One region of the Streptomyces pactum genome, then DNA from elsewhere that is predicted to be linked to it. Evidence: riboswitches for the same ligand, from Rfam matches in the RefSeq annotation. Region 1 holds a riboswitch; each other region holds the start of a gene.
What was found. A riboswitch is a leader RNA that binds a small molecule or an ion and turns the genes downstream of it on or off. The one in region 1 is predicted to bind cyclic di-AMP.
Positions count from the first base shown of each region.

Region 2: linked by a shared signal. The riboswitch ahead of B1H29_RS05400 (M23 family metallopeptidase) and the one ahead of B1H29_RS15395 (transglycosylase SLT domain-containing protein) in region 1 are both predicted to bind cyclic di-AMP.
Region 3: linked by a shared signal. The riboswitch ahead of B1H29_RS19710 (M23 family metallopeptidase) and the one ahead of B1H29_RS15395 (transglycosylase SLT domain-containing protein) in region 1 are both predicted to bind cyclic di-AMP.

Region 1 is NZ_CP019724.1:3,709,749-3,719,623, reverse strand. Features, by position in the region: gene B1H29_RS15410 (glycosyltransferase) at 1-788, opposite strand, end outside; gene B1H29_RS15405 (GNAT family N-acetyltransferase) at 817-1,902, opposite strand; gene B1H29_RS15400 (HAD family hydrolase) at 2,177-2,986, shown strand; gene B1H29_RS15395 (transglycosylase SLT domain-containing protein) at 2,983-3,483, opposite strand; cyclic di-AMP (ydaO/yuaA leader) riboswitch at 3,489-3,656, opposite strand; gene B1H29_RS15390 (polyprenyl synthetase family protein) at 4,345-5,355, shown strand; gene B1H29_RS15385 (LolA family protein) at 5,824-7,053, shown strand; gene B1H29_RS15380 (ABC transporter ATP-binding protein) at 7,190-8,176, shown strand; gene B1H29_RS15375 (ABC transporter permease) at 8,163-9,140, shown strand; gene B1H29_RS15370 (flavodoxin family protein) at 9,160-9,762, opposite strand; gene B1H29_RS15365 (hypothetical protein) at 9,866-9,875, opposite strand, start outside.
Region 2 is NZ_CP019724.1:1,265,208-1,275,082, reverse strand. Features, by position in the region: gene hpnH (adenosyl-hopene transferase HpnH) at 1-383, shown strand, start outside; gene ispG (flavodoxin-dependent (E)-4-hydroxy-3-methylbut-2-enyl-diphosphate synthase) at 388-1,542, shown strand; gene dxs (1-deoxy-D-xylulose-5-phosphate synthase) at 1,570-3,510, shown strand; gene B1H29_RS05420 (aspartate aminotransferase family protein) at 3,511-4,896, shown strand; gene B1H29_RS05415 (helix-turn-helix domain-containing protein) at 4,988-5,638, shown strand; gene B1H29_RS05410 (DUF6126 family protein) at 5,635-5,757, shown strand; gene B1H29_RS05405 (tyrosine-protein phosphatase) at 5,767-6,564, opposite strand; cyclic di-AMP (ydaO/yuaA leader) riboswitch at 6,987-7,146, shown strand; gene B1H29_RS05400 (M23 family metallopeptidase) at 7,149-8,117, shown strand; gene B1H29_RS05395 (SGNH/GDSL hydrolase family protein) at 8,322-9,107, shown strand; gene B1H29_RS05390 (TetR/AcrR family transcriptional regulator) at 9,315-9,875, opposite strand, start outside.
Region 3 is NZ_CP019724.1:4,641,939-4,651,813, reverse strand. Features, by position in the region: gene trmB (tRNA (guanosine(46)-N7)-methyltransferase TrmB) at 1-881, shown strand, start outside; gene B1H29_RS19720 (PrsW family intramembrane metalloprotease) at 892-2,442, shown strand; gene B1H29_RS19715 (aldo/keto reductase) at 2,458-3,402, opposite strand; gene B1H29_RS19710 (M23 family metallopeptidase) at 3,590-4,624, opposite strand; cyclic di-AMP (ydaO/yuaA leader) riboswitch at 4,635-4,792, opposite strand; gene B1H29_RS19705 (PP2C family protein-serine/threonine phosphatase) at 5,036-6,226, opposite strand; tRNA gene B1H29_RS19700 (tRNA-Met) at 6,523-6,596, opposite strand; gene B1H29_RS19695 (dihydrofolate reductase family protein) at 6,652-7,782, opposite strand; gene B1H29_RS19690 (hypothetical protein) at 8,000-8,392, opposite strand; gene B1H29_RS19685 (MerR family transcriptional regulator) at 8,647-9,633, shown strand; gene B1H29_RS19680 (hypothetical protein) at 9,830-9,875, shown strand, end outside.

The sequences.
Region 1 (9,875 bases):
TGGCTCTCCAGGAGCACCTGGGCGGGCGTGCGCAGCCGCGCGGGCAGGATCAGCCCCGTGGCGCAGCCCAGGCGCGGGTCGGCGGCGAAGGGCGCGGTCAGCTCGGCGAGCCAGCGCCGGTCGGCGACCACGTCGTCGTCGGTGAAGGCGACCACCTCGCCCCGTACGGCCGCGAGGCCCCGGTTGTGGGCGATGGCGAGTCCGGGCACCGGTTCGCACAAGTACCGCACCCGCTCGCCGTACTTGCGCTCGACCAGTTCGCGGGTGTCCTCGGTCGCGGGCGCGTTGTCGACGACGACGATCTCGAAGTCCGGGTGGTCCTGCGCGAGCAGCGAGTCCAGCGCGCGGGCTAGCTGGTCCGCGCGTTCCCGGGTGGCGACCACGACGCTGGCGGAGGGCGGCGCGGGCAACGGCTCGGGCGGCTCCCCGCGCGGCAGCTCCCGGGCGAGCCCGGCCAGCACCTCGGTGGGATCCGCGCCCTCGGGCACCTGGCCGAGTACGGTGCCGACGGGTACCCCCGCCCGCCTGACCAGCAGGAAGACCGCACCGGACGTCACCGGAGCACTACCCGGCCCGGGTCTCAGCGCCGCCCCCTCCCTACCCTCGGCCACCGCCGTATCCTCGGCCCTCTCCGCAGCCTGGGCACCCTCCGTGATCTCGGTACCCTCCGTATCCTCGGCCCCGAGATCCAGCTCGGCGACCTGCACCGGCCCGATGCTCAGGAACCCCTCTATCTCCCGCTCCGTCTCCCGCCGTGTCTGCTGCCGCGCACGCCGCACACCGGCCATGCGCCCACCCCCTCGTGGTTGCCCTCCGTCATGACCGGCGCAGCCGGGCCGCGCCCCTCAACGTCCTTACCGCCAGCGACGCCAACCGGGGCCGGTCGCGTACGAAGCCGTGCGCGCGGCGGGCCGGCTCGCGACCGAGCCAGTGCAGCGCGGCACCCGCCCCCGCCCGCGTCGCCGCCCCCTCGTACACGGACAGGCCGCCGGTCTTCAGCGAGTCCTTGTACTCCGCCGCACCGCGCCCCATGTCGAGCATGCCGATGCCCTCGGCGGCGGCGGCCTGGGCCATCCGCAGATGCAGCACCAGCCCCGGTGAGTACTTGGCGAACTCGGGGTCGTACGCCGGGAACCAGCAGGCCATGACCGTCGCCGAGCGCAGTCCGAAGTGGGCGGCGACCGGCCGGCCGCCGGCGTAGAGCACGGACAGCGTGCCGGTGCACTCCGGCGCCCGGGTCCTGGCGAGCCGTCCGACGAGCCGGGTGATCCACTCCTGCGCGAACCGGTCCCGGCGTCCCGTCCTGCGGTACTGCGCCGACTTCCACTCCATGAGCGTGCGCAGCGCGGCCGGATCATGCTCGTCGAACACGAAGCGCACCTCCCCGGCCTGACGGCCGAGCCTGCGCTCCTTGGCGAGGGTGGTCTTCAGGAACTTCGGCGACCGGTCGCGCAGGGCGCTCTCGTACGCCTCGTATCCCTGCTCCACGTCGATGACGTAGGCGGTGTGCTCCTCGGCGGCGTGCGGCACGAACAGCCCCTGCTCCGCCTCGAGGTTGTCGAAGGCGAAGCTCGACAGGGAGCAGGCCCGCAGCAGTTCGCGGGTGTCCGGGGCGAGGCCCGGGCGCAGCACCGCGCCCTGGCAGTCCGAGACGCCGAGCCCGATCGCCCGGCCCTGGCCCAGAGGCCCGCGCTCGTGCGGCAGGAAACCGGCCGCCTCACCACCGTCGTACACCACCGCGACCCGCGCCCGCGGCCTTACCCGGCCCACGACGCCGGTGAACTCCGGTTCCATGAACGGATTGCGTGGTGCCGCCGACTTGGCGCGCAGCTCGCGCCAGCGCTCCCGTTCCCCCTCGCCCAGTTCCTCCGGCCTGAGCACGCGCACACGTCCGCTGTTCAACCCGACCCCCCGATCAAGTCCCCCTGGACAGAAGGAAGGTACCCCCGGGGACGGCCCGGCCGGTAGGTAGCGGACCATGTTGTTGCCAACCGGTGCACAGGCCCTTAACCGGCCTTAGCCGATGAAGCCGATGATGTGCCAGGTTTCGGACACGAACGTGCGTCCTCGTGCGCACTTGTGCCGTACTCGTGCGGACTCGTGCCTACCTCGCGCGTCCTCGTTCGGAAGCGATCGTGGGTGAGTCGGACAGGTGCGGTGTCCGTATTCTCTGATCATGGACCGCACCGCTTATTCACTCGTCGCCACCGACCTCGACGGCACGCTGCTCCGCGGCGACGACACCGTGTCCGACCGGTCGCTGGCCGCACTGGCGCGGGTGGCCGGAGCCGGTGCGCGGCACCTGGTGGTGACCGGGCGGCCGGCACCCCGGGTGCGGTCCCTGCTCGACCGCCTCGGCTGCACCGGGCTCGCGGTGTGCGGCCAGGGCGCGCAGGTGTACGACGCCGGAGAGCACCGGATGCTGTGGTCGGTCACCTTGGACCGGGAGCTGGCCGAGACCGCGCTCGGCAAGATCGAGGCCGAGGTGGGGCAGGTGCACGCCGCGGTCGACCAGGACGGCGTCGACGGCCTGACGCTCATCGAGCCGGGGTACCTGATGCCCCATCCGACGCTGCCCGCGGTGCGGGTCGAGCGGCGCGACGCGTTGTGGAGCGCGCCGATCAGCAAGGTGCTCCTTCGCCACCCCGACCTGACCGACGACGAGTTGGCGGCGACGGCGCGCGCGGTGGTGGGCTCGCTCGCCACGGTCACGATGTCGGGGCCGGGAACGGTGGAGCTCCAGCCGTGCGGCATCACCAAGGCGACCGGCCTGGCGATGGCCGCCGAGCGCCTGGGGCTGGGCCGGCGGCGGACGATCGCCTTCGGCGACATGCCCAACGACATCCCCATGTTCGACTGGGCGGCCCACGGCGTCGCCATGGCCGGCGCCCACCCCGAACTCAAGGCGGTGGCCGACGAGATCACCACGACGAACGAGGACGACGGCGTGGCCGTCGTCCTCGAGCGGGTCTTCGGTACCTCTTAGTACGCGCCGAAGACGTTGTCGATCGAGCCGTACCGGTCGGCCGCGTAGTTGCAGGCGGCGGTGATGTTGGCGACCGGGTCGTACGGGTCCCAGGAGGTGCCCTCGACGTGGTACGCCTGGAAGGTCGGGTCGATCACCTGGAGCAGGCCCTTGGACGGGGTGCCGTTGATGGCGTTGATGTCCCAGTTGTTGATGGCGAGCGGGTTGCCCGACGACTCCCGCATGATGTTGCGGTGGATGCTGTCGTACGACCCGGGGATGCCGTGCTGCGCCATGATGTCGAGCGACTCACGGATCCAGCCGTCGAGGTTGTCCGGGTACGTCGTCGCCGCCGTGGTGGCGGTCGTGGCGGCCGTGGTGGCGGCCGGAGTGGCCGCGGAGGCGCTGGTGGCGCCGATGAGCGGCAGGGCGAGCACGGCGGCGCCGGTGCCGGCCACGGCGAGCTTCCGGGCGAGGCGGGCGGTGCGGGCGTGACGGTTCTGACCGTTGGCAGACATGCTTGAGTCCCTCTCCTTACGCCTGCGAGGTGAGCTGTCGGGTTCGGGCGGGGAGGTGCCCGGCCGGGCCCTGACGGGCACGGCTTCACCCCGAGCCGCTCCGGTGGTGACCGGTGCGGCGACTTACCTGGGTCCCCCGCTCCTGCCTGCGAGTTTGTTGGCGGATGACTGTGTGACCGGGCGGTGGCAGGATTCGGCGTCCGCCCGACAGGCCGGGAACGTATGCGAGAGCACATGTCCGAAACAAGTGCAGGAATCACCCAACGCGCCTGTTGACCTTGGTCTGGGGTGTTTGGTGCGCTTGATCCTTTGCGGCCGCCAAGGCTCAACTGGCTTGCGGCGCAAAGGGAGGGCACGGTCGGCGGCGGGGTTGCCTACAGGTGTGGAGGAGTGAGTCAACTCACTGACTCAACAAGAATGGCAAATCGGGCATTAGGGCCAATCGCGAGTCAATCGGCCGCAGAGTGGGAGGGCTTCGGGTGGCGACCGCCGGCCGGGCGGGTCCGCCGTCGCGCGCGCCCCCCTCTCCGGCCCCGCTCCGTCCGGTGTTTCCGTGTGCTGTGCGGGCATCCGTTCGGGGCGGGCGCGGAGCGAGCCGGGTGGGTGACGTATTCGGAGTGCGGGCCGTTGGGAGGAGTGATGTGATCTTCGTGGCGGATTCCGGCCCTGGTGATGTCGATCAATATGTGCTCATATCACCTGATCAAAAACATACTGTGCATGATCTGATACCGACCGGCCTGTAACGGTGGGCGCTAGCGGTGATCGAAAGGTGACCGGATACGCTGACTTGAGTGGTGGCAGCGACCTATCGACAAACCAGGTAATCGCCAGTAGACACCAGCAGACAGGAGACCCCTCGTGACCGTCGTCGGGCCGTTCGGGCTGAGCGTGCGGGACCAGGCTCTGGAAGCCGATGTCCAGGCCGGATTGGTTGCGGTCGAGGAAGGGTTGCTTGAGGCAACCAAAAGTGAGGTTCCGTTCATCACGGAGGCCGCCCAGCACCTGGTGCGGGCCGGCGGTAAACGATTTCGGCCACTGCTGGTGATGCTCTCCGCCCAGTTCGGCGACCCCTACGCCCCCGGCATCGTGCCCTCGGCCGTCGTCGTGGAGCTGACCCACCTCGCCACCCTCTACCACGACGACGTGATGGACGAGGCCGCCGTGCGGCGCGGCGTGGCCAGTGCCAACACCCGCTGGGGCAACTCGGTAGCGGTCCTCACCGGCGACTTCCTGTTCGCCCGCGCCTCGCAGATCCTCGCCGACCTCGGGCCCGAGGCGGTCCGCGTGCAGGCCCTGGCGTTCGAGCGGCTGGTCACCGGCCAGATCCTGGAGACGGCGGGGCCGCAGGACGGCCGGGACCCGGTCGACCACTACCTGGACGTGCTGGGCGGCAAGACGGGCTCGCTGGTGGCGGTCTCCTGCCGGTTCGGCGCGATGATGTCCGGCGCCGACGAGACGGTCGTGGACGTGCTGACCCAGTACGGCGAGCGGCTCGGCGTCGCCTTCCAGCTCGCGGACGACGTCCTGGACATCGCCTCCGACTCGCGCGAGTCGGGGAAGACGCCCGGGACCGACCTGCGCGAGGGCATCCCGACCCTCCCGGTGCTGCGGCTGCGCGAGCGGGCGGCCCGGCTGGGGCTCGCCGAGGACATCGCGCTGTGCGAGCTGCTGGACTCCGACCTGAGCGACGACGCGCGGCACGCGGAGGCGCTGCGCCTGCTGCGCGCCCACCCCGCGCTGGAGCAGGCGCGGCGGGACACGGTCCGGTACGCCAAGGACGCCCGGGCGGCGCTGGCCCCGCTCAGGGAGTGCGAGGCGAAGTCCGCGCTGGTGGAGCTGTGCGACGCCGTGGTGCACCGGGCCGGCTGAGCACCCGGCAGCGCGTCCCGCCCGCCCCCTTCAGGCCGGGAGCGTCCGACCGTGCACCTCGCCTCCTGTGGGCGGAGAGTGTCCGGCGTGCGCACCCCGTCTCCTGTGGGCCGGGGAGTGTCCGGTGTGCGCACCCCGTCTCCTGTGGGCCGGAGAGTGTCCGGCGTGCGCACCCCGTCTCCTGTGGGCCGGGGAGTGTCCGGCCGCGTACCTCGACTCCCGCGGGCCGGGAGTGTCCGGCGGCGTATCCGCCCCCTACGGGCAGGGGGAGCCGCAGCCCCTCCGTGTCATCCCGCAGGAGTATGCGGAGTTGAGCCCGCGGTCTGACGACTCCGGTTGGCCGATTTGGTCAGATGGACACCACGGAAGACACCAATCCTCACCGATTCGGGTGAGAATGGCGGCTCACGGGTGAACGAGTGCGAGGCCGTGGGAAAGCCGCCGCCGACGACGGAGGTAGGGCACACAATGGCACCGATCGATTCCGACGACAGCACGACCGCCGGGGCGGGCGAGGGCCTGCGGTCCGGACGGCGCAGGGCCGCGCGGTACGTCGTCCCGGTCGCGGTGATGGGAGTGGCGGCCGCGACGATCGGGCTCGTCCCCGCGCTCGCCGACTCCGGGGACCCCGACCTGCCGGAGATCACGGCGCAGCAGCTCATCGAGAAGATCGCCAAGTCGGACGTCGAGCAGTTGTCCGGCACGGTCAAGATCAGCACGGACCTGGGCCTGCCGGACCTCGGCGGCCTGGAGAGCGGCCTGATGTCCGGAATGTCTGGTGGTCCGGGGTCGGGCGGGGACGAGGACGGCTCCGCCGCCGACCCGTCGGCCAAGCTCACCGAGCTGGTCTCCGGCACCCACACGCTCCGGGTCGCCGCCGACGGCCCCGACCGGCAGAAGCTGTCCCTGCTGGAGAACGCCGCCGAGTACAGCCTGATCCACAACGGCAAGGACGTCTGGGGCTACGACAGCGAGTCCAACGAGGTGTACCACTCGACCGCGTCCGGCAGCGCCGAGCAGCCCCACAAGGAGGCGCCGGTCACCCCGAAGGACTTCGCCGACCAGGCCCTCAAGGCGGTCGACGACACCACGTCCGTGACCGTCGACGGCACCGCGCAGGTGGCCGGCCGGGACGCGTACCGACTGGTGATCAAGCCCAAGCAGGACGGTTCCACGGTCGGCGCCGTCAGCGTCGCGGTGGACGCGAAGACCGGCATGCCGCTGAAGTTCACGCTGACCCCGTCGAGCGGCGGCGCGGCCGTCGTGGACGCGGGCTTCACCAAGGTCAGCTTCGCGCAGCCGGACGCGTCGACGTTCGACTTCACGCCGCCCAAGGGTGCGAAGGTCACAGAGGCCGACGAGGCGGCCGAGGCGGCGGAGCACGGCCGGGAGGCGGGGGGCGGCCTCGCCGAGGAGATGGACGGTCTGAAGGGGACGGACGGCCTGAAGGTCATCGGCGAAGGCTGGAACTCGATCGCCACCTTCGACACCGGTGGCCAGGGTCTGCCCACGGCCTCCGCGGGCGGCGACCTCGGTGGCTTCCTCGGCTCCTTCGGCGACCAGGTCAAGGGTGACTTCGGATCCGGCACGGTCTTCAAGACCCGTCTGGTCAACGCCCTGATCACGGACGACGGCAAGGTCTACGCCGGCGCGGTCACCAAGGACGCGCTGGTGAAGGCGGCCGACGCGGCCCAGTAGGCGTCGGACGGGAGCCGTGTCCGTACGGGGCGGTGTCCTTACGAGGCAGTGTTCGTACGGGGCGGTGTCCGTACGGGGCGGTGTCCGTACGGAGCGGTGGTCAGCATGGAGCGGTGACGACGAAGTGAGGGAGCCGGTGGCCGAAGCGTCCGCCACGGAAGCGGGGAGCCCGGGCCAGGCGAGCGGCGCGGACGACGCCGTCATCTCGACCCGGGCGCTCACCAAGCGCTACCGCGGCGGACAGCTCGCCGTCGACGGTCTGGACCTGACCGTTCCGGCGGGCAGCGTCTTCGGCTTCCTCGGTCCCAACGGTTCCGGCAAGACCACCACCATCCGCATGCTGATGGGCCTGATCGAGCCGACCTCGGGCACCGCCCGCGTACTGGGCCGGCCCATGCCGCGCGCCGCCCGCACCGTGCTGCCCCAGGTCGGCGCCCTCATCGAGGGGCCCGCCCTGTACGGCTTCCTCTCCGGGCGCGACAACCTGCTGCGCTACGACGCCGCCGACCCGGCCGCAGACCCGCGCACCCGGCGCGAGCGCGTCGCGGTGGCGCTGGACCGGGTGGGCCTCGCGGCCGCCGCCGGCAAGAAGGCGAAGGCGTACTCGCTCGGCATGAAGCAGCGGCTCGGACTCGCGGCTGCGCTGCTCCAGCCGCGCCGCCTGCTCGTCCTGGACGAGCCGACCAACGGGCTCGACCCTCAGGGCATGCGCGAGATCCGCGCGCTCGTGCGCGAACTGGCCTCCGACGGCACCACCGTCTTCCTCTCCTCCCACCTGCTGGACGAGATCGAGCAGGTCTGCACGCACGCCGCCGTGATGGCGCAGGGGCGGCTGATCACCCAGGGTCCGGTCGCCGACCTGGCGGCCGGGGCGCGCGGGCGGCTGGTGGTGACCACGCCGGACACGGGGGAGGCCGCCCGGGTGCTGAAGGAGCACGGAGCCGGGGACGTCGCGGTCGCCGAGGACCGGGTGACGGCGGAACCACCGGACCGCGACCTCGCCGACCTGAACGCCGCCCTGGTCGCGGCCGGCGTCCGGGTCCGCGGCTTCGGAGTGGAACGCGCCTCACTGGAGGACGCGTTCGTGGCGCTGACCGGGGAGGGCTTCGATGTCGCGGGCTGAGGGGCCGGGGACTGAGGTGCCGGGGACTGAGGCGCCGCGGGCCGGGGCGCCGTGGGCGGCGGAGCGGGCGCCGCGGGCCGGGGTGCCGAGCGCGGTGCGCGCCCCGAGCCCGCTGTGGTCCTTCGGGCTGCTCCGCAGCGAACTGCTGATCACCTTCCGGCGCTGGCGCACCCTCGCCCTCCTGGGCGTGCTGGCCGCCGTGCCGGTCCTGGTGGGGATCGCCGTGAAGATCGAGACGAGCGACGGGGCGTCGTTCGGTGGCGGTGGCGGTGGCGGAGGTGGCGGCGGCGCGGGCCCGGCGTTCATCTCGCAGATCAGCAACAACGGCCTGTTCCTGGTCTTCACCGCGCTCGCCGCGACCCTCCCGTTCTTCCTGCCGATGGCCGTCGGTGTCGTCGCGGGCGACGCGATCGCGGGCGAGGCGAGCGCGGGCACCCTGCGCTACCTCCTGGTCGCCCCGGCCGGCCGCACCCGCCTGCTGCTCACCAAGTACGCCACGGTGATCGCGTTCTGCCTCGCCGCCACGCTGGTGGTCGCGGTCTCGGCGCTCGCTGTCGGAGCGCTGTTGTTCCCGGTCGGCGAACTGACCACCATCTCCGGCACCCGGATCACCTACGCCGAGGGCCTGGGCCGCGCCCTGCTGATCGCCCTGGTCGTGGCCGCCTCTCTCGTCGGCGTCGCGGCCCTCGGCCTGTTCGTCTCGACCCTGACCGGCAGCGGCATCGCGGCGATGGCGACCACGGTCGGGCTGCTGATCACCGTCCAGATCCTCGACCAGATCCCGCAGCTCGACGCGCTCCGGCCGTACTTCTTCTCGCACTACTGGCTGTCCTTCGCCGACCTGATGCGCGAACCGGTCTACTGGGACGACCTGGTGAAGAACCTGGGCCTCCAGGCCCTCTACGCGGCGGTGTTCGGCTCGGCGGCCTGGGCGCGGTTCACGACGAAGGACATCACGTCGTAGGACATCACGTCGTAGGACATCACGTCGTAGGACGGACCTCCGTGCGGTCGTACGGGAAACGGGCGAGCGGTGCATCCTGCGCGAAGAAGGTCTTGGCGCGGGTCAGGGCCTCGGTGTCGTTCAGGACGTCGCCGGGCTTGCTGCCGTTGCCGAGCAGCACCCCGCCGAAACGCATGCCCATGTAGGCCGCCGAGTTGCTCAGGCTGCCGATCAGCGGGTCGGCGACCTCCCGCTCCTGGTGCGCGAGGGCGGTGACGCCCCACAGGGTGCGGCCGGCCAGGGTCGCCTTGAAGTCGAGGCCGGGGGTGCGCAGCCAGCCGGACCAGTAGTCGAGGTAGCGCTTGACGGGGGCGGACAGCGAGTACCAGTACAGCGGCGAGGCGATCACGAGGTCCGTGGCGGCGACGGTGGCGTCGAGCAGCAGGCCCGCGCTGCCCTCCGTGGGGCGGACGTGGTCGCTGTCGTGCCGCAGGTCCTCGAACTCGGGCAGCGGGTGTTCGGTCAGGTCGATCCACCGCTGCTCGGTGTCCGCGGGCAGTTGCTCGGCGGCACGGCGGGCGAGCAGTTCGGTGTTGCCGCCGGGGCGGCTGCTGCCGAGCAGGAAGAGGAAGCGGCGGTTCATGGGGTCTCCCCGATTGGTTGGGGTGCGCGAATACCAGCACCTGCATTATATGCACACGCAAGCAATGTGTGCGCAAGGAATAGTCCATCGGACGTCGGAAGGCTCAGCGCACC
Region 2 (9,875 bases), 2.4 Mb from region 1:
TGGGCGTGGAGCAGACCCGCGAGCTGTTCAAGAAGGCGTTCTCGGGCGGCAACCGGGCCCGCTGGCGGCTCAACCACTCCCCGCTGTTCCTCGACTTCCTCGAGGGCAAGGTCGACTTCCCGTGCACCGCGTGGGCGATCCCGAACTACTCCCTCTTCGGCTGGCAGCGCCCCTGCTACCTGATGAGCGACGGGTACGTCCCGACGTACCGGGAGCTGATCGAGGACACCGACTGGGACAAGTACGGCCGCGGCAAGGACCCGCGCTGCGCCAACTGCATGGCGCACTGCGGCTACGAGCCCACCGCCGTCCTGGCCACCATGGGCTCCCTCAAGGAGTCCCTGCGCGCCATGCGCGAGACCGTCTCCTCGAACCGGGAGTGACGGTATGACCGCCATCCCGCTGGGCGTTCCCGAGGTACCGGTCCGGCCGATCGCCGAGCGACGCGTGTCGCGACGGATCGAGGTCGGGCCGGTCCCGGTCGGGGGCGGGGCCCCGGTGTCGGTGCAGTCCATGACCACGACGCGTACGTCCGACATCGGCGCGACGCTCCAGCAGATCGCCGAGCTGACGGCGTCCGGCTGCCAGATCGTGCGGGTGGCCTGCCCGACGCAGGACGACGCGGACGCCCTCGCGGTGATCGCGCGCAAGTCGCAGATCCCGGTGATCGCGGACATCCACTTCCAGCCCAAGTACGTGTTCGCCGCGATCGAGGCGGGCTGTGCGGCGGTCCGGGTGAACCCCGGCAACATCAAGCAGTTCGACGACAAGGTCAAGGAGATCGCCAAGGCGGCGAAGGACCACGGCACCCCGATCCGCATCGGCGTGAACGCGGGGTCGCTGGACCGGCGTCTGCTCCAGAAGTACGGCAAGGCGACGCCCGAGGCGCTGGCGGAGTCCGCGCTGTGGGAGGCGTCGCTCTTCGAGGAGCACGGCTTCCGGGACATCAAGATCTCCGTCAAGCACAACGACCCGGTCGTCATGGTCGAGGCCTACCGGCAGCTCGCCGCCCGGTGCGACTACCCGCTGCACCTCGGTGTCACCGAGGCCGGGCCCGCCTTCCAGGGCACCATCAAGTCGGCCGTCGCCTTCGGCGCGCTGCTCTCCCAGGGCATCGGCGACACCATCCGCGTCTCCCTGTCGGCCCCGCCGGTCGAGGAGATCAAGGTCGGCATCCAGATCCTGGAGTCGCTGAACCTGCGCCGGCGCGGCCTGGAGATCGTCTCCTGCCCGTCCTGCGGCCGCGCCCAGGTCGACGTCTACAAGCTGGCCGAGGAGGTCACCGCCGGCCTGGAGGGCATGGACGTCCCGCTGCGCGTCGCCGTCATGGGCTGTGTCGTCAACGGTCCCGGCGAGGCCCGCGAGGCCGACCTCGGCGTCGCCTCCGGCAACGGCAAGGGCCAGATCTTCGTCAAGGGCGAGGTCGTCAAGACCGTCCCCGAGTCCAAGATCGTGGAGACCCTCATCGAGGAGGCCATGAAGATCGCCGAGCAGATGGAGAAGGACGGCGCGGCGGGGGAGCCGGCCGTCACCGTGAGCTGAACAGCACGGACCGAAGGGGGCCCGAGCGTGACGATTCTGGAGACCATCCGGGGACCACGCGACGTGAAGGCGCTGTCCGAGGCGGAACTCGGCGAACTGTCCGACGAGATACGTGACTTCCTGGTGCACGCGGTCGCCCGCACCGGCGGGCACCTCGGACCCAACCTGGGCGTGGTGGAACTGACCGTCGCCCTGCACCGGGTCTTCGAGTCACCGGCCGACCGCATCCTGTGGGACACCGGCCACCAGAGCTACGTGCACAAGCTGCTGACGGGGCGCCAGGACTTCTCCAAGCTGCGAGGGAAGGGCGGGCTCTCCGGCTATCCCTCGCGCGAGGAGTCCGAGCACGACGTCATCGAGAACAGCCACGCCTCCACCGTCCTCGGCTGGGCCGACGGCCTCGCCAAGGCGCGCCAGGTGCGGAGGGAGCGGGGCCACGTCGTCGCCGTCATCGGTGACGGCGCGCTGACGGGCGGCATGGCCTGGGAGGCGCTGAACAACATCGCGGCCGCCCGGGACCGGCCGCTGATCATCGTCGTCAACGACAACGAGCGCTCGTACGCCCCGACCATCGGCGGCCTCGCCAACCACCTCGCGACGCTCCGTACGACCGACGGCTACGAGCGGATACTGGCCTGGGGCAAGGACGTGCTCCAGCGCACCCCCGTGGTCGGCGGCACCCTCTACGAGGCCCTGCACGGCGCCAAGAAGGGCTTCAAGGACGCCTTCGCGCCGCAGGGACTCTTCGAGGACCTGGGTATGAAGTACGTCGGCCCGATCGACGGGCACGACATCGGGGCCGTCGAGTCGGCGCTGCGGCGCGCGAAACGCTTCCACGGACCGGTGCTGGTGCACTGCCTCACGCAGAAGGGCCGCGGCTACGAGCCCGCCCTGCGCGACGAGGAGGACCACTTCCACACCGTCGGCGTGATGGACCCGCTCACCTGCGCGCCGCTCAGCCCCTCGAACGGGCCGTCCTGGACCTCCGTGTTCGGCGAGGAGATCGTCCGGATCGGTGAGGAGCGCGACGACGTCGTGGCGATCACCGCGGCCATGCTGCACCCGGTCGGTCTCGCCGCCTTCGCCGAGCGCTTCCCCGACCGGGTGTGGGACGTCGGCATCGCGGAGCAGCACGCCGCCGTGTCCGCGGCCGGCCTCGCCACCGGCGGCCTCCACCCGGTCGTCGCCGTCTACGCCACCTTCCTCAACCGCGCCTTCGACCAACTGCTGATGGACGTGGCCCTGCACCGCTGCGGCGTCACCTTCGTCCTGGACCGGGCGGGCGTCACCGGCGCCGACGGCCCCTCGCACAACGGCATGTGGGACATGTCCGTCCTCCAGGTCGTCCCGGGGCTGCGCATCGCCGCCCCGCGCGACGCCGACCAACTCCGCGCCCAACTGCGCGAGGCGGTCGCCGTCGACGACGCGCCGACGCTGGTGCGCTTCCCCAAGGAGTCCGTCACACCCGCCGTGCCGGCCGTCGACCGGGTCGGCGGCATGGACGTCCTGCACACGGCCGACCGGCCCGAGGTGTTGCTGGTGGCGGTCGGCGTGATGGCGCCCGTCTGCCTCCGGGCCGCCGAGCTGCTCGAAGCCCGCGGCACCGGATGCACCGTCGTGGACCCGCGCTGGGTCAAGCCCGTCGACCCGGCGCTCGCCCCCCTGGCGGTGCGGCACCGCCTGGTGGCCGTCGTCGAGGACAACAGCCGCGCCGCCGGGGTCGGTTCGGCGGTGGCGCTGGCACTGGGCGACGCCGGGATCGACCTACCCGTACGCCGGTTCGGCATCCCGGAGCAGTTCCTCGCGCACGCCAAGCGCGCCGAGGTGCTCGCCGACATCGGTCTCACCCCGGTCGAGATCGCCGGCCGGATCAGCGCGAGCCTGGCCGTGGAGGAGCATGCCGCGGCACCCGGCGCGGAACAGACCGGGAGCGGACGGACCGTCATGCCAGTGCAAGGAGAGAACTGAATGACCAAGGAGTTCGACCTCGCCGCGCTCTTGGCCGAGCGCGGAGCCGAGCGCTACGAGCTGCACGCCAGGCACCTCAACCACCAGCTCCCGCGCATGCTGCGCACCATCGGCTTCGACAAGGTCTACGAGCGGGCCGAGGGCGCGCACTTCTGGGACGCGGACGGCAACGACTACCTGGACATGCTCGCCGGGTTCGCGGTGATGGGCCTGGGGCGCCACCACCCTGTCGTACGCAAGGCGCTGCACGACGTCCTCGACGCCTCGCTGGCCGATCTGACCCGCTTCGACTGCCCACCGCTGCCCGGACTGCTGGCCGAGAGGCTGCTCTCCTACAGCCCGCACCTGGACCGGGTCTTCTTCGGCAACAGCGGTACGGAGGCGGTCGAGACCGCGCTGAAGTTCGCCCGGTACGCGACCGGCAGGCCGAGGATCCTGTACTGCTCGCACGCCTTCCACGGGCTGACCACCGGCTCGCTGTCCGTCAACGGCGAGGACGGCTTCCGCGACGGCTTCGCCCCGCTGCTGCCCGACACCGCCCTCCCGCTCGGCGACCTGGACGCCCTGGCCCGGGAGCTGAAGCGGGGCGACGTGGCCGCGCTGATCGTCGAGCCGATCCAGGGCAAGGGTGTGCACGAGGCCCCGCCCGGTTATCTGCGCGCCGCACAGGAGCTGCTGCACCGGCACAAGGCGCTGCTGATCGCCGACGAGGTGCAGACGGGCCTCGGCCGGACCGGTAAGTTCTACGCCTTCCAGCACGAGGACGGCGTGGAGCCCGACCTGGTGTGCGTCGCCAAGGCGCTGTCCGGCGGATACGTGCCGGTGGGGGCCACGCTGGGCAAGGACTGGATCTTCCAGAAGGTGTTCTCGTCGATGGACCGGGTTCAGGTCCACTCGGCGAGCTTCGGGTCCAACGCGCAGGCCATGGCGGCCGGGCTCGCCGTGCTGTCGGTGATGGAGAACGAGGAGATCGTCGCGAACGCCGCCGCGGTGGGGGAGCGGCTGAAGTCCCGGCTGGCGGAGCTGGTGGACCGCTACGAGCTGCTCGCCGGCGTCCGGGGGCGGGGGCTGATGATCGGCATCGAGTTCGGCCGGCCGAGATCGCTGAGGCTGCGCAGCCGCTGGACGATGCTGCAGACCGCGCGCAAGGGTCTGTTCGCGCAGATGGTGGTGGTGCCGCTGCTGCAACGGCACCGGATCCTGACGCAGGTGTCCGGCGACCACCTGGAGGTGATCAAACTGATCCCGCCGCTGATCATCGACACGGCGGACGCGGACCGGTTCGTCGACGCCTTCACCGAGGTGATGGACGACGCGCACAACGGCGGCGGCCTGCTGTGGGACTTCGGGAAGACCCTGGTCAGGCAGGCGGTGGCCAATCGTTAGGAGTCACCGGCCGCCGCCTTCGGCCGCGTGCCGTCTTTGCCTCTGAGGCAAGAAAATTGCCCAGCGGGCAAGTTTCGGGCTGAATGGAGGCATGACCTCTCCTGAGACCGGTCCGCCGTCGCCGGACGCGCCGGCGGACGCGGTGTCCGTCGTGGCGCCCCAGTTGCGTGCCCTGCGGCGCCGGGCCGCCCTCACCCTGGAGACGGCGGCCGGTGCGGCCGGGCTGTCGCCCGCCCACCTCTCCCGCCTGGAGACCGGGCAGCGCCAGCCCTCACTGCCGATGCTGCTCTCCCTCGCCCGGGTCTACGGTACGACCGTCTCGGAGCTGCTCGGCGAGACGGCCGCCGACCGGGACGCCGTCGTGCGCGCCGACGCCATGGAGCCGACCTTCGCGGGCGGCTGGACGTACTGGCAGGCCGGCGGCGCCGGTCGCGGTATGCAGGCCCTGCGGGTCCGTGTGCCGCACGGCTCGCAGGGCGACATCGTGCGGGTGCACCCCGGCGAGGAGTGGCTGTACGTGTTGCGGGGCCGGCTGCGGCTGCGCCTCGGGGACACCGTGCACCCGCTGGGTCCGGGCGACGGCGCGCACTTCGACTCGCTGACCCCGCACCGGATCGCCGCCCAGGACGCCGACGGGGTCGAGCTCCTCTTCGTCCACACCCTGCTGCAGAGCCCGACGGCCGCACTGTGCCTGGGACCGGCCACCACGCCGGTCCACCCCGCCCCCGGAGGAACGCCATGAACCTGCAGGAGAAGTTCCCGCGCGCCCTGTGGGTGCGGCTCTTCATCTACCTCATCGTGGGGCACGTCTTCGCGGCCTTCATCTACCTGCTCTTCGAGGTCGGCGCCAACAGCCGGTGAGCCGGTGGCTCAGTCCAGCATCCGCTCGCGCAGCCGCTCCCGGGTCTCCGGGGTGACCCGCAGGCCCTTCTCCAGGTAGGCGTCGACTCCGCCCCAGGTCTCCTCGACGGTCTCGAAGGCCGCCGCCAGGTACTCGGCGCGCGCATCGAAGAGGGGGCTGAGCAGCTCCATGACCTCGGGGGAGTAGGCCGAGGCGGCGGAGCCGCTGCGGCGCACCTTGTAGCGGCGGTGCGCGGCGTTCGACTTGAGGTAGTCGTCGACGACGGCCTCGCGCTCGACGCCCAGGGCGAGCAGGGTGACCGCGATCGACAGGCCCGCGCGGTCCTTGCCGGCCGCGCAGTGCATCAGGGCGGGGACGCTGTCCTCGGCGAGCGCGTGCAGTACCCGGGAGTGCTCCGCCGTGCGCTCCTTGATGATCATGCGGTAGGACTCGATCATCCGGTTCACGCCCTTGCCGTCCGCCAGGATCCCGCGTAGCTGGTCGAGGTCGCCGTCGCGGACCATCTTCCAGAACTCGGCGCCGTCGGCCGGATCGCTCAGCGGCAGGTTCACGTTGCGTACACCCGGCAGCTCGACGTCCGGGCCGTCGAGCTTCTGGTCGGCGGCGTTGCGGAAGTCGAAGACGGTGTGCAGGCCCAGCGAGGCCAGGAACGCGGCGTCCTCCCCGGTGGCGTGCGCGAGGTGACCACTGCGGAACAGCACGCCCTGTCGCACCCGCCGCCCGTCGACGGTCGGCAGTCCGCCCACGTCACGGAAGTTGCGCACGCCGGCCAGCTCGGGTTCGGTCGACGGGACCTGCTGCGTCACGGGGGCTCCTCCCACTCCGCCCCGCCGGCGCTGCTCGCCGACGGGCACCACTCGACGATACGGCACGACCCCGGGGCCCAGGGGGCGAAGTCGCCCGACTGCGACACTTCTGCGCCTTCTGTCCGAATCGGCACCTTCATTCCAACTAGCGCTGTAATAAAAGGGACTGGGGAGGCGTCGCGTGAGCAGCGTCATATACGTGACCGTGCGTTGCTCGTCATGCTCACGTAATCCAGCCGGTTTTCCAGGCTGTTCGCCTGAAAAGCGCCCCGTGAATCGACGGAGGGTGACCGGTGATTCCCGTAAAGGATCAATCGGGACACCCGCCGACGGAACCCCTCGCTTGTCCCTGTGCGTCTTGGTCCCTTACGTTCACCACCGATCCGGACGGACGCCTAATCCTGCCGCCGACCGGAGCCAGCACTCATCCACCACCCGTACACGGCAGGAGCGGGGGACCCACAGGTACAACCGCCTGTTCCGGTTCCCGGAACGGCTTGGGGTAAAGCCGCGTCTCGGCGCGGCCGGGCATCTCCAGCTCGCACCCGACAGCTCACCTCGTAGGCGCCGGAGAGGAATTCGCCATGCCCGCGAAGGGTAAGCACCGCCGTACCAGGGCCATGCGCCTGACCCGCACCATCGCCGTCGCCGGAACCGGTGGCGCCGCGCTCGCGCTCCCGCTGATGGGTGCCGCCAGCGCCCAGGCCGCTCCCGCGCAGTCCGTTTCCGAGCAGGCCGTGCACTCCATACCGACGGCCGCGAAGAAGGCCGCCGGCGGCAGCGCCGAGAAGAACTCGGACTCGCGGACGTACACCGTCAAGAGCGGTGACTACCTCTCGAAGATCGCCGACGAGCAGGACGTCGACGGCGGCTGGAAGAAGCTGTACTCGGACAACCGCGAGGCCGTCGGCTCGGACCCGTCGCTGATCCACCCGGGCCTGAAGCTCTCGATCGGCGAGCGGGCCGCCGAGTCCGCCCCGTCGTCCTCCGCCGAGTCGGAGAAGCCGGCGGCCGAGAAGCCCGCCGCGCCCGAGAAGCCGTCCGCCGAGAAGTCGGAGTCCGCCGAGAAGTCGTCGGACGCCGCGAAGACCTCCTCCTCCTCCTCGGACTCCTCGGACACGAGCGCCCAGTCCGCCGGCACCACCAGCGGCTTCACCTCGCCCGTCCCGGGCGGCGCCGTCGGTACCCCGTACCACCAGACGGGCAGCATGTGGTCCAGCGGTTACCACACCGGCACGGACTTCGTCGTCCCGACCGGCACCTCGCTCAAGGCCGTCGGCGCGGGCACCGTCGTCTCCGCCGGCTGGGGCGGCGCGTACGGCAACCAGGTCGTCATCCAGCTCGCCGACGGCCACTACGCCCAGTACGCCCACCTGTCCTCGCTCTCCGTCTCCGCCGGTCAGTCCGTGACGGCGGGTCAGCAGGTCGGCCTCTCGGGCGCCACCGGCAACGTGACCGGCCCGCACCTGCACTTCGAGATCCGCACCACGCCGGACTACGGCTCGGACGTGGACCCGATCGCGTACCTGCGCTCGCACGGCGTCTCCCTCTGACGAGGGTTTCGCGCGCAGTTCCCGCGCCACCGAAGGCCGGACCCCGATCCCCGGGTCCGGCCTTCGGCGTATTCCGGAATTGACGAACACTTTAGGCGTGGTCTTTCTCACCGACCGTCAAGCCGTTCCTACGGTCGCGTAGGTCACATTCAAGGTGAATCATGGGCCGACGTGGCAGACGATTCGAAGAGTGACAGCAGAGAAGTGATCGGGTCGTACGTGGCGGTGGGGGACAGCTTCACCGAGGGCGTCGGCGACCCCGGCCCCGACGGGGCGTTCGTCGGCTGGGCCGACCGGTTCGCCGTGCTGCTGGCCGACCGGCGCCCCGAGGGCGACTTCAGGTACACGAACCTCGCCGTGCGCGGCAGGCTCCTCGACCAGATCGTGGCGGAACAGGTCCCGCGGGTCGCCCGACTCGCGCCCGACCTGGTCTCGTTCGCGGCGGGCGGCAACGACATCATCCGGCCCGGTACCGATCCGGACGAGGTGGCCGAGCGGTTCGAGCGTGCGGTGGCCGCGCTGACCGCCGCGGCCGGCACCGTCCTGGTGACCACCGGCTTCGACACCCGCGGGGTGCCCGTCCTCAGGCATCTGCGCGGAAAGATCGCCACGTACAACGGTCACGTCCGGGCCGTCGCCGACCGCTACGGCTGCCCGGTGCTCGACCTGTGGTCGCTCCGGAGCGTCCAGGACCGCAGGGCGTGGGACGCCGACCGGCTGCACCTGTCGCCGGAGGGCCACACGCGCGTGGCGCTGCGCGCGGGCCAGGCCCTCGGCCTGCGCGTCCCGGCCGACCCGGACCAGCCCTGGCCGCCGCTGCCGCCCCGCGGCACCCTGGGCGTCCGGCGCGACGACGTGCACTGGGCACGCGAGTACCTGGTGCCGTGGATCGGACGCCGGCTGCGCGGCGAGTCCTCCGGCGACCACGTGATCGCCAAGGGGGCGCTGTCGCCGGACGACATCAAGGTGCGGATCGCGGCGGTGGCCTGACAGGGGGGGGCACGGGCGGTCGGCGCGGTGCGCGTGGTCCGTGCCGGCCGTCGCCCCGCCGTCGTCGCCGAGGCCGTGCGCGCGGCACCTCGCGGGCTGTCGCGCCGGGGCCGGAGCGCGGACGAGGTCCGGGCGGTGGAACGCCGCGGGGCCGGGCGTCGGCACCACCTGGTCGCGGGTCGGGTCCCGGCCCGTGGGCGCGGGACCCTAGGGGCGCTGTGTGGTCAACGCCTCCCGTTCCAGGCCCAGTTCCCGGGCGAGCGCCTCGTCCATCCACGCGTGGGCCCGGGCCCGTGACACCGCGCCCGCGTACGACGTCAGTTGCACGGCCAGCCCGTCGAGCAGGGCGGTCAGGCGGAGGGCGGCGCCTTCGGGGTCCGGGCACGGGAACTCCCCGGCGGCCACGCCCTCGGCGACCACCTCGGCGATCGCCGCCTTCCACTGACGGTCCAGCTCCCGCGTGACCTCCCGCAGCGCGGGCTCCCGCAACGCCACCGCCCAGCCCTCGATCCACAGCCGCCAGCCCTTGGCCTGCCCGGTCGGGGCGTACCACCGCACGGCCGCCCGCAGCCGGCGCAGCGCCGACGTGCGTCGGCCGAGCAGTTTGCGCAGGTGGGCGAGGTCGTCCTCGGCGGCGTAGGTGAACGCGGCCGCGACCAGCTTCTCCTTCGTGGAGAAGTGGTAGAGCACCAGCGCGTTGCTGACACCGAGCGTGGCGGCCACGTCGGCGATGCGCAGCGCGGCCACGCCCCGCACCGATATCTGCTC
Region 3 (9,875 bases), 930 kb from region 1:
CTGACTTCCACCACGCCCCCGAAGCTCCCCGGTCCGCCGCACCGCACACCGGTGCGTCCCTTCGGCACACCCGTACCAAGGGCGAGCCCCGTTTCCCGGACGGGCCGAAGGCCGATCCCGCCGGGTCGCACTTCGAACGGCGGATCCGGAGTTTCCAGCCCCGGCGGAGCCGGGTGACCGCCGGGCAGGCGGACGCACTGCAGCGGCTGTGGCCCATGTGGGGCCTGGACATCGACGGTCAGCGGGTCATCGACCTCGGCGAGCTGTTCGGGAACGCCCGCCCCGTCGTCCTGGAGATCGGCTTCGGCATGGGCGAGGCCACCGCCCGGATGGCCGCCGCCGACCCGGACACCAACATCCTCGCCGTGGACGTCCACACCCCCGGCCAGGGCAACCTGCTGGGTCTCGCGGAGCGGCACCGGCTCTCCAACATCCGGGTGGGCAACGGCGACGCGATCATCCTCCTGCGCGAGATGCTCGCCCCCGGCTCCCTCGCCGGTCTGCGCGTCTACTTCCCCGACCCCTGGCCCAAGAAGCGGCACCACAAGCGCCGCCTGATCCAGCCGGAGTTCCTGAGCCTGGCCGCGGCCCGCCTCGCGCCGGGGGCCGTCGTGCACTGCGCCACCGACTGGGAGCCGTACGCGGAGCAGATGCTCGAGGTCCTCACCGCGCACCCCGGCTTCGAGAACACCGTGCCGGGCGGCGGTTTCGCACCGCGCCCCGCCCACCGGCCGCTGACCCGTTTCGAGGGCCAGGGTCTGGACAAGGGTCATGTGGTGAACGACTTGCTCTTCCGCCGCGTACAGCAGGCCGTACCGCACCGCGATCAGCATCACGATCAGCATCGCGATCAGCACGAGGAGCTGCCCCCCACCGGTTAGGGTCCATGCCGTGGCCACCTGTCCCCCGTATCCGACGCGTCCGCCGGCGCGGACGCATACGCATCCGCACTGGTGGCAGCGCACCTGGGTACGTCACGGCGCGCTGATCACCCTGCTCTCGCTCTCCGGCCTGGTGATCCTGGCCCTGGTGCGCGAACAGACCGGCACGCGGGGGTTCCTGGTGGGGCTCGGCCTCGCGGTCCTGCCCGTGCCGCTGCTCATCGCCGCCTTCCGCTGGCTGGACCGGGTGGCGCCCGGGCCCTGGCGGAACCTGCTGTTCTGCTTCGCCTGGGGCGCCTGCGCGGCGGCGCTGATAGCGATCGTCGCCAACAGCTTCGCGACGAGATGGCTGGCGACGGCCACCGCCGACCCTGCCGGCGCGGACACCCTGGGCGCCACGGTCATAGCCCCGGTGGTCGAGGAGTCCGCCAAGGCCGCCGCCGTCCTTCTGGTCTTCCTCTTCCGCAGGAAGGACTTCACCGGCATCGTCGACGGCGTCGTCATAGCCGGCGTCACCGCCACCGGCTTCGCCTTCACCGAGAACATCCTCTACCTGGGCAACGCCTTCGGCACCGACCAGCTCACCGGCGGCAGCGGCATCGCCTCCGTCACCGCGGCGACCTTCTTCGTCCGCATCGTGATGTCGCCGTTCGCCCACCCGCTGTTCACCGTGCTCACCGGCATCGGCTTCGGCATCGCCGCGCTCTCCACGGGCCGTCACCGCCTGCGGCGCGCCCTGCTCCCCCTGGCCGGCCTGCTGCTGGCGATGGGCGTGCACGCCCTGTGGAACGGCTCGGCCGCGTTCGGCGAGTACGGCTTCTTCGCCGTGTACGGAGCGGTCATGGTGCCCTCCTTCGGCCTGCTGACCTGGCTGGTGATCCGGACCCGGCAGCGCGAACTGGGCACCGTGCGCGCCGAGCTGCCCGTGTACGTCGTGGCCGGGTGGCTGGCGCCGACGGAGCCGTACGCGCTCGGCTCGATGCGCGCCCGCCGGATCGCCCGTCAGCACGCCCGCCGGCACGCCGGGAAGGAGGCGGCGCGGGCGGTGGCGCGGTACGAGGCGTTCGCGACCTCGCTCGCGTTCCTGCGCCGGCGCGGGCTCCGGGGCAGGGCGGGCGCCGACTACGCCGTACGGGAACGGGAACTGCTGGACGCCCTGTGGCACCGGCGCGCCGTGGCCCGCCCGGCACTGGACTACGCGGCCCGGGCCACGGCACGGCCCGCACCGGTGACCGCACCACCCTGGGCGCTTCCGTACGGGGCCCATCCCTACGGGGCACCACCGCACGGGGCCCATCCCTACGGGGCACCACCGCACGGGGCCCATCCCTACGGGGCACCACCGCACGCGGAGTACCCGTACGGGACGCACGCGACGCACGCGACGCACGGAACACACGCGACGTACGGGACGTACGCGTCCGCCCACCGCCACCCGGCGCCGGCCCCCACGCCGTACCCCGCACCAGCCGTGCACGCCCCCCGCGGCCCGCACGGCCCCCAGGGCCCGCCCCTCCCGTACAACCCGTACTCCGCGCCCACCCACCCCCACCGCGCGTAGGGCCGCCCCGGGCACTCAGGCCGACGCCTGTGTGAGCCTTCCGACCTCGTCCTCCGTCAGGCTCAGCTCCGCCACGCCCAGCAGCGCCGGCAACTGCTCCACCGTGCGCGCGGACGCGATCGGCGCGGCCACCGTCGGCTGCGCGGCCAGCCAGGCCAGGGCGACCGTGGCGACGGGCGCGTCGTGGGCTTGGGCGATCTCGTCCAGTGCCGCGAGGACCCGCCTGCCGCGCTCGGTCTCCAGGTGCTTGGCGGCACCGCCGGCCCGCGGGCTGTCGACCGCCGCACCGGGCCGGTACTTGCCCGTGAGGAAGCCGGACGCGAGGGAGTAGTACGGCACGGCGGCCAGGCCGGCCCGTTCGGCGAGGTCACGCGGCTCACCCTCGTAGGTGTCACGCGAGACCAGGTTGTAGTGGGGCTGGAGGGCCACGTAGCGGGCGAGGCCCTCGCGGTCGGAGAAGGCGAGGGAGGCCGCGAGCCGCTCGGCGGAGATGTTGGAGGCGGCGATGTGCCGGACCTTGCCCGCCTTCACCAGCTCGTCGAGCGCGCCGATGATCTCCTCCACCGGCACCTCGGGCTTGTCGAAGTGGGTGTAGTAGAGGTCGATGTGGTCGGTGCCCAGGCGCCGCAGTGAGGCGTCGGCGGCGGCCTTGATGTTCGCGGCGGTCAGTCCCGGGTACTCGGGGTGCTGGCTGACCTTGGTGGCGAGGACGACGTCGCCGCGGTTGCCGCGGGCGGCGAGCCACTTGCCGATGAGGGTCTCGGACTCTCCGCCGCTGTTGCCGTCGACCCACGCGGAGTAGGAGTCGGCGGTGTCGACGAAGTTGCCGCCCGCCGCCGTGTAGGCGTCGAGGACGGCGAAGGAGGTGTCCTGGTCGGCGGTCCAGCCGAAGACGTTGCCGCCGAGGGCGAGGGGGAAGACCTCCAGGTCGGAGGAGCCGAGCTTGCGCAGAGAAGTCATGTCCTGCGTCAACGAGCACACCGGATCCGGTGATTCCGGAAACGGGGCAAAGATCCCGCAAACCGGCAGCCCCGAAAACAGGCAGCCCCGAAAACAGGCAGGGCCGCGAACCGGCAGCCCTGACGTCGGGGGGTCGCCGTCAGGACCGCCGGGGATCAGAGGGGACGGGTGGTGTGCGGGGCGGGACTCAGGGGGTGAGGCCCTTGCTCTGCAGCCACGCCATCGGGTCGATGCCGCCGCCGTCGCCGGTGTGGACCTCCATGTGGAGGTGGGCGCCGGTGACGTTGCCGGTGGCGCCGACGCGGCCGATGACGTCGCCGGTGGTGACCTGCTGGCCCACGCTGACGCTGATGGAGGACTGGTGGGCGTACCAGATCTCGGTGCCGTCCTCGAGGGTGAGCACGGTCTTGTAGCCGTAGGACCCGTCCCAGCCGGCCGACGTGATCGTGCCGCTGTGCACCGCCTTGAGCAGCGTGCCCGTGGGGGCGGCGAAGTCGAGGCCGGTGTGGTGGCCGGAGGACCAGTAGGCGCCTGCCTGGCCGAAGGTGGAGGAGATCGTGTACGAGGAGGTCGGCAGCGTGTACTGCTCGGCCAGCTTCGCGAGCCGCTCGGCCTCCGCCTTCTTCGCGGCCTCCTCCGCCGCCTTCTTCTTGGCGGCGGCGGCCTTGGCCTCGGCCTCCTTCTCCGCCTTGGCGGCGGCTTCCGCGGCCTTCTTCTCGGCGGCGGCCGCGGCTTCGGCGGCGGCCTTGGTCTCGACCTGGGCCTGCTGCTGCTCGGCCTGCGCCATGATCCGGGCCCGCAGCGACTCGCCGGCGCCTGCGGAGCTCTCCGAGGAGGTGTCGGCGGCGACCGTGCCGATCCCGCTGAGGGGGGTGGCGGAACCCTCGGGCTCCGGCTCCTCCTCGTCGGAGATGATCGAGCCGACGTTCGGCAGGTCCGGCATGGAGATCGACACCGGCGGCTTGCCGGTCTGCGCGCTGGCCATGCCGCCCGCGCCGACCGCGGCTATGACACCGACGCCGAGGACGGTGGAGCTGCGGGCGAGTCCGCCGCGCTGCTTGGCGACGCGGTGCCGGCCGCGTACGGGGCGGATGGATTCCGCGGTGGGATTCCACTCCTCCCAGGGGCCCTCTTCGGTGCGGTAGCCGTCGTAGCCGAAGGTGTCGGTGTCGTGCCCGCTGGGCACGAACGGGGCCTCGGGGGCAGGCCGGTTGGACGCCACGTGGGCGTACTCCTTTCCTTCCTTCCGCCTACCGGGTTAGCTGACGGGTTCGGAGCAGGAAGGTCTCCTACGCGCGTATATCCGCCGTGTCTCCACGGCGTCGTACGAGCGATTCACCCCAATGTGGTGGTTCCCCGGTTCCCTCGCGGGATTCGGCGCGTGCGCACGGAGCCGCCTTCTGTGACGGCTGGGACGACCGCGCTGCGTTATCGAACGTTAATAGACGCAGGGCTCGGATTCCAAGCCGTTCCTCTTGATCGTTAGCGAATCCGGCCCGGACGTACGCCTCACGATCGGTGAAAACCGGGCGAGTTGACCGGGTTTCAGTATTCCTCTTTCCGGCTCGAGTTTCTGACGGTGTATCAGTTGTTATGCGGAGGGCGGTCGGTTCGTCACGTCCGGTGACATCGCTCAGGGTCGTCGTACGGCGAGCAGTGCCATGTCGTCGGCCATGCCGCCCCCGGAGTGCCGGCGCACGTCGTCGGCGAGGGTTTCGAGCAGTTCCGTCGGGTGCCGGAACACGCGGCCGGCCAGCCGGGTGTGCGGATCGTAGAACTCCCCCCGGGCGTCCCGTGCTTCCGACAGCCCGTCGGTGTACAGCAGCAGCGTGGCCCCGCCGGGGAAGGCGGCCTCCTCCGCGCGGTCGGGCCAGACGCCCAGCTCTCCCATGCCGAGCGGCAGCGCCGACTCGCGGGCGGGCAGCGGGCGCAGGGTGCCGTCGGCGTACAGCAGCAGGGGCGGCGGGTGGCCGCGGTTGACGATGCGTACGGTTCCGTCGCCGTGCGGGAGTTCGGCGAGTACGGCGGTGGTGAACCCCTCGAAGGCGTCCAGTCCGTCCCGCCGGGCGCCCTCGCGGGCCAGCGCCCGCTCCAGCCGTTGCGCCACCGCCTCCAGGGTCGCCTCCTGCTCGGCGGCCTCGCGGAAGGCGCCGATCACGACCGCGACGGCGGCCACCGCGCCCATGCCCTTGCCGCGCACGTCCCCCACGATGAGCCGGATGCCGCGCGAACTGTCCTGCACCGCGTACAGGTCGCCGCCGATGAAGGCGTCGGCCTGCGCGGCCTCGTAGCAGGCGGCGATCTCGAATCCGCCGATCCGCTCGGCGGGCTCGGGCAGCACGGCACGCTGGGCGGCCTCGGCGATCTCGCGGACGGAGACGAGCCGCTCGCCGGTGCGGCGGACGAAGCCGTTCACGAGTACGGCGAGCACGGCGACCGTCGCGATGGTGATCAGCTCGGTGAGGGAGTCGACGTAGTGGATGACGCCCTTGCCGAGCTGCAGCCCGATGACGGCGGCGACCACGGCGACACCGGTGAGCGCCGTACCGCGCCGCGAGTAGACCGGGGCGGCGACCAGGGGTGCGGCCGTGTAGAGGGGGCCCGCGGTGAAGTACCTCGGGGTGAAGATGTCGTACAGGATGGCGACGACGATCAGCAGCACGGGGAGCAGGCGCACGAAGGTCCGCCCGTACGAGGTCCGCCACCGCCGCGCCGGGCCGGTGGCGGGCGGCACGGGTGCCGGGCGGTCGCCGAGGCCGGGGTCGGGCACGGGATCGCCGGGGAGCCGGCCGCCGGCCCGGGCGGGCGCTCCCTCGTCGTCCACGTCACCTGGCCGCACCACTCGTCTCCCGCCGCCCCGCACGTCCGCGCCGCTTGCCGTCCCGTGCTCCAGGTTTCCCGGAGCGCCGGCGGGGGGCGAGCCGTGCGGGCCGATCGGGTGACGGTGCCTGGACCGGAGGCGGTAGCGGTGGCGGGCCCGTGCCGGTGGCGGTAACCGGCCGGTGACGGTAACCGGCCGGTGACGGTAGCGGGCCGGTCCGGTGCCGGTGCATACGTCGCCAACGCACGCGAACGCACCGAAGGCCGGAATCCTTGCGGATTCCGGCCTTCGGTCTTCAGTAGCGGGGACAGGATTTGAACCTGCGACCTCTGGGTTATGAGCCCAGCGAGCTACCGAGCTGCTCCACCCCGCGCCGTTGTGTCTCTACTGTACGTCATCCCGGGGGCGGAATGCACATCCGTATCCCCCTACCCCTCCAGGTGACGGTTCGGCGCCTTCGCCCGCTCCTCGTACTCCGGCAGTACGACGACGGCGGCGCCCCCGGCCGCGAGCACTCCGCTGCCGTCGGCCCCCGGCACGAAGGTGTCCGGCTCCCGCCAGGCCGTGACCACGCGGCGCACCCCGGCGTCGAGGATCAGCCGGGCGCAGGGCGCGGGCCGGGACGCGCGGCGGGCGCACGGCTCCAGGCTGCTGTACACGGTGGCCGCCGCGAGCCGGGGGCCGGCGGGGCCGGCCTTCGCGAGCGCGGCCTCCTCGGCGTGCACGACGGGGTCGCCGCCCTCCCGTGAGTACCCCCGGGCCAGCTCGGTCCCGTCCGCGGCGACCACGACCGCCCCCACGCTGAACGCCGTCGCGGACGGCGGGCACAGTTCCGCCAGCTCGCAGGCGAGCGCCAGCCAGTGCCGGTCGGCGGCGGACACGCGGTCGCCGGTGCCGGGGGCGGTGGGCAGGTACCGCGTCAGCACCACGTCCTCGATGCGCCGCGACTCCACCAGCCGCAGCCGCCCGCCCTGATAGCCGCCCGGCCCGAACAGCCGGGGCGCGTCCGGGTCACCCACGAACAGCGGCGCGAGGACGAGCTGCAGTTCGTCGGCGAGTTCCTGCTGCAGGAGCTGGGTGTGGACGGTCCCCCCGCCCTCGGCCATCAGCCGCCGCACGCCCCGCCGGTCGTGCAGGTACTCCAGCGCCGCCCGCCAGTCGAGCACGGGGCCGAGCGGCACGGTGTCGGCGGCGATGCCGAGCGCGCGGGCCCGCCGCGCGCCGTCGTCCGTGGTCAGCAGCAGCTTCTCCCCGCCCGTGTGCCAGAACCGTGCCGCCGGGTCCAGCTCGCCGGTGGCGCTGACCGTGACCTTGAGCGGGTACTCCGCCTTCCCGGCCGCGGTCCGCGCTGCCCGCCGCTCGGCGGAGTTCACCAGCAGCCGGGGGTTGTCGGCCCGGATCGTGCCGGCCCCGACGAGGATCGCGTCCACCGACGCCCGCACCTCGTCGACCCGGTCGAAGTCGGCCGGGGAGGAGAGCAGGAGCCGTTCGGGGCCGGTGTCGTCCAGGTAGCCGTCGAGGGAGACGGCGGCGGAGAGGAGGACGTAGGGGAGGGGCATGGGGGGCGGCTCCGGTGAGCGGACGGCGTGGCGGGCCTCGGTCATCGCCAGTGACCGTCGGTCATTGCCAGAAGACGTCTACGACGATAGTCCGTCCCGGCGGACCGGGAGGAACGCGGTTGAGCGCCGGCGCTCGAGCACCGTTCCCGGACTGCCGTCGGCCGCGAAAGCGTGCGCGTCCGCGGCGCACCGGGTGCCGCCGGAGCCCCGGGACACGTCACTCCGGCGTCGTGTCCCGGCACTTCTCCGAGACGCGCACCACGCCGAAGACCACCGGGGCGTCGGTGATCTGCTGGTTCGGTCCCGGCCGGGAGTCGCAGATCTTCCACTCGGCCGGATCGTCCACCCGACGGCCCTGTCCGCTCGCGTCCTCGAAGGTCATGTCGAGCTCGGAGCTCATCTGCTCGTACGCGCGCCCGGCGTTGCCGCCGATGACGTCGGGCACGGTGGCCGTGACCGGCTGGACGTTCGCCGAGGGACGCGTCCCGGCGGTGGCCGAGCCGGCCGAGGCACTCGGCGAGGCCTGCGGCACCGACGATGCGCCACAGGCGGTGACCGAGGCCAGCAGCACGGCGGCAGACGCGGGTAGCAGAAGCTTGGTGACGGTCATGCCGGTCCCATCCGATCCGAAAGCCCCGACGTCCGGGGCGGATGCTCCCCTCACACGAACCCCCTGCCCGCGCGTCGAGAAGCCCCGGGTGATCATCACACCCCCGCCGGGGCCGACGACCCGCCGGTGCAGGACCTCCCCGTGGGACACCGAGGAGCGCGGTCGGCGGCCGGCGACGCCGTGCGCCTCCCGCCCTGTACCGCGTCGTACGGCGGCTTGACTCTCCGGTGACTGGAGACCGGAGAGTGGGCGCCATGAACGGCGCGACGCCCCTGCACTCGATCGGTGAACTGTCGGCCCGTACCGGTGTGCCGGTACGGACGATCCGGTTCTACTCGGACACCGGCCTGCTGCCGCCCACTCACCGCACCCCGGCCGGCTACCGCCGCTACGGCGACGCGGCCCTCGGTCGGCTGCGCCTGGTCCGGGTCCTGCGGGAGCTGGACGTCGACCTCCCCACCGTCCGCCGGGTCCTGGACGGTGACCTCCCCGTCGCCGAGGTCGCCGCCGCGCACGCCGACGCCACCGCCCTCCAGATCCGCGCGCTGCGCCTGCGGCAGAGCATGCTGCGTCTCGTCGCCCGGCGCGGCTCGAGCCCCGAGGAGACAGTTCTCATGCACCGCCTGACCCGCCTCTCTTCCGACGAACGACGGCGCATGGTGGCCGACTTCATCGCCGGCCTCGGTGCCGGCGCTCCCGACGCCCGAGGCGCTGCCGCCGCCCTGCGCACCGCCCTGCCCGATCTCCCCGACGAACCGTCCGACGCCCAGCTCACCGCGTGGGTGGAGATCGCCGAACTCGTCGCCGACGACGGCTTCCGCGCGCGCATGGCGCATGCGGCGCTCCCGCCCGCCGACGAGGAGGCCCTGCCGGGCGCGGCTCCCGAGGCGGCGGCGGAGCTCGTCCCCTTCGTCAGGCGGACCGTCGCCGCCGCGAGGGCGGCGGACATCGACCCGGACGATGACGATGCCGTCCCGGTCGTCGACGCCGTCGTGGAGCGCTTCGCCGCCACGCTCGGCCGCCCCGACAGCCCCGAGCTGCGGGCGTGGATGGCCCGGCAGTTCGACGCGGGACACGACCCGCTCGTCGAGCGGTACTGGCGCCTGGTCTGGACCGTCAACGACTGGCAGGTGGTGCCCGCACACCTGCCCTTCCAGCCCTGGATGATCGAGGCCCTGCACCGGTCCCGGCCGGCGGCTCACGGGCAGAGCCACGGACAGGGCGGTCACCGCTGCGGCTAGGGTCCCTCGGCATGAGCACAACACCGCACGGAATACACCGGGTTGGCCTCCGCGCCCTCCCCGGAACCGGTGCGGCCTTCACCCTCGCCGCGTACTCGGCCGCCTGCCGGTTCGTCCGTGACCGCCGAGCCGGCGACGCCGAGGCCGCTGTCCAGGCGCGACGGGGCGCCGCCCGGGCCCCGGAGCGGGGCCGCCCGTGAACACTCCTCGCCGGGTCACCCCGCGCCGCCTCGGCGCCGCCG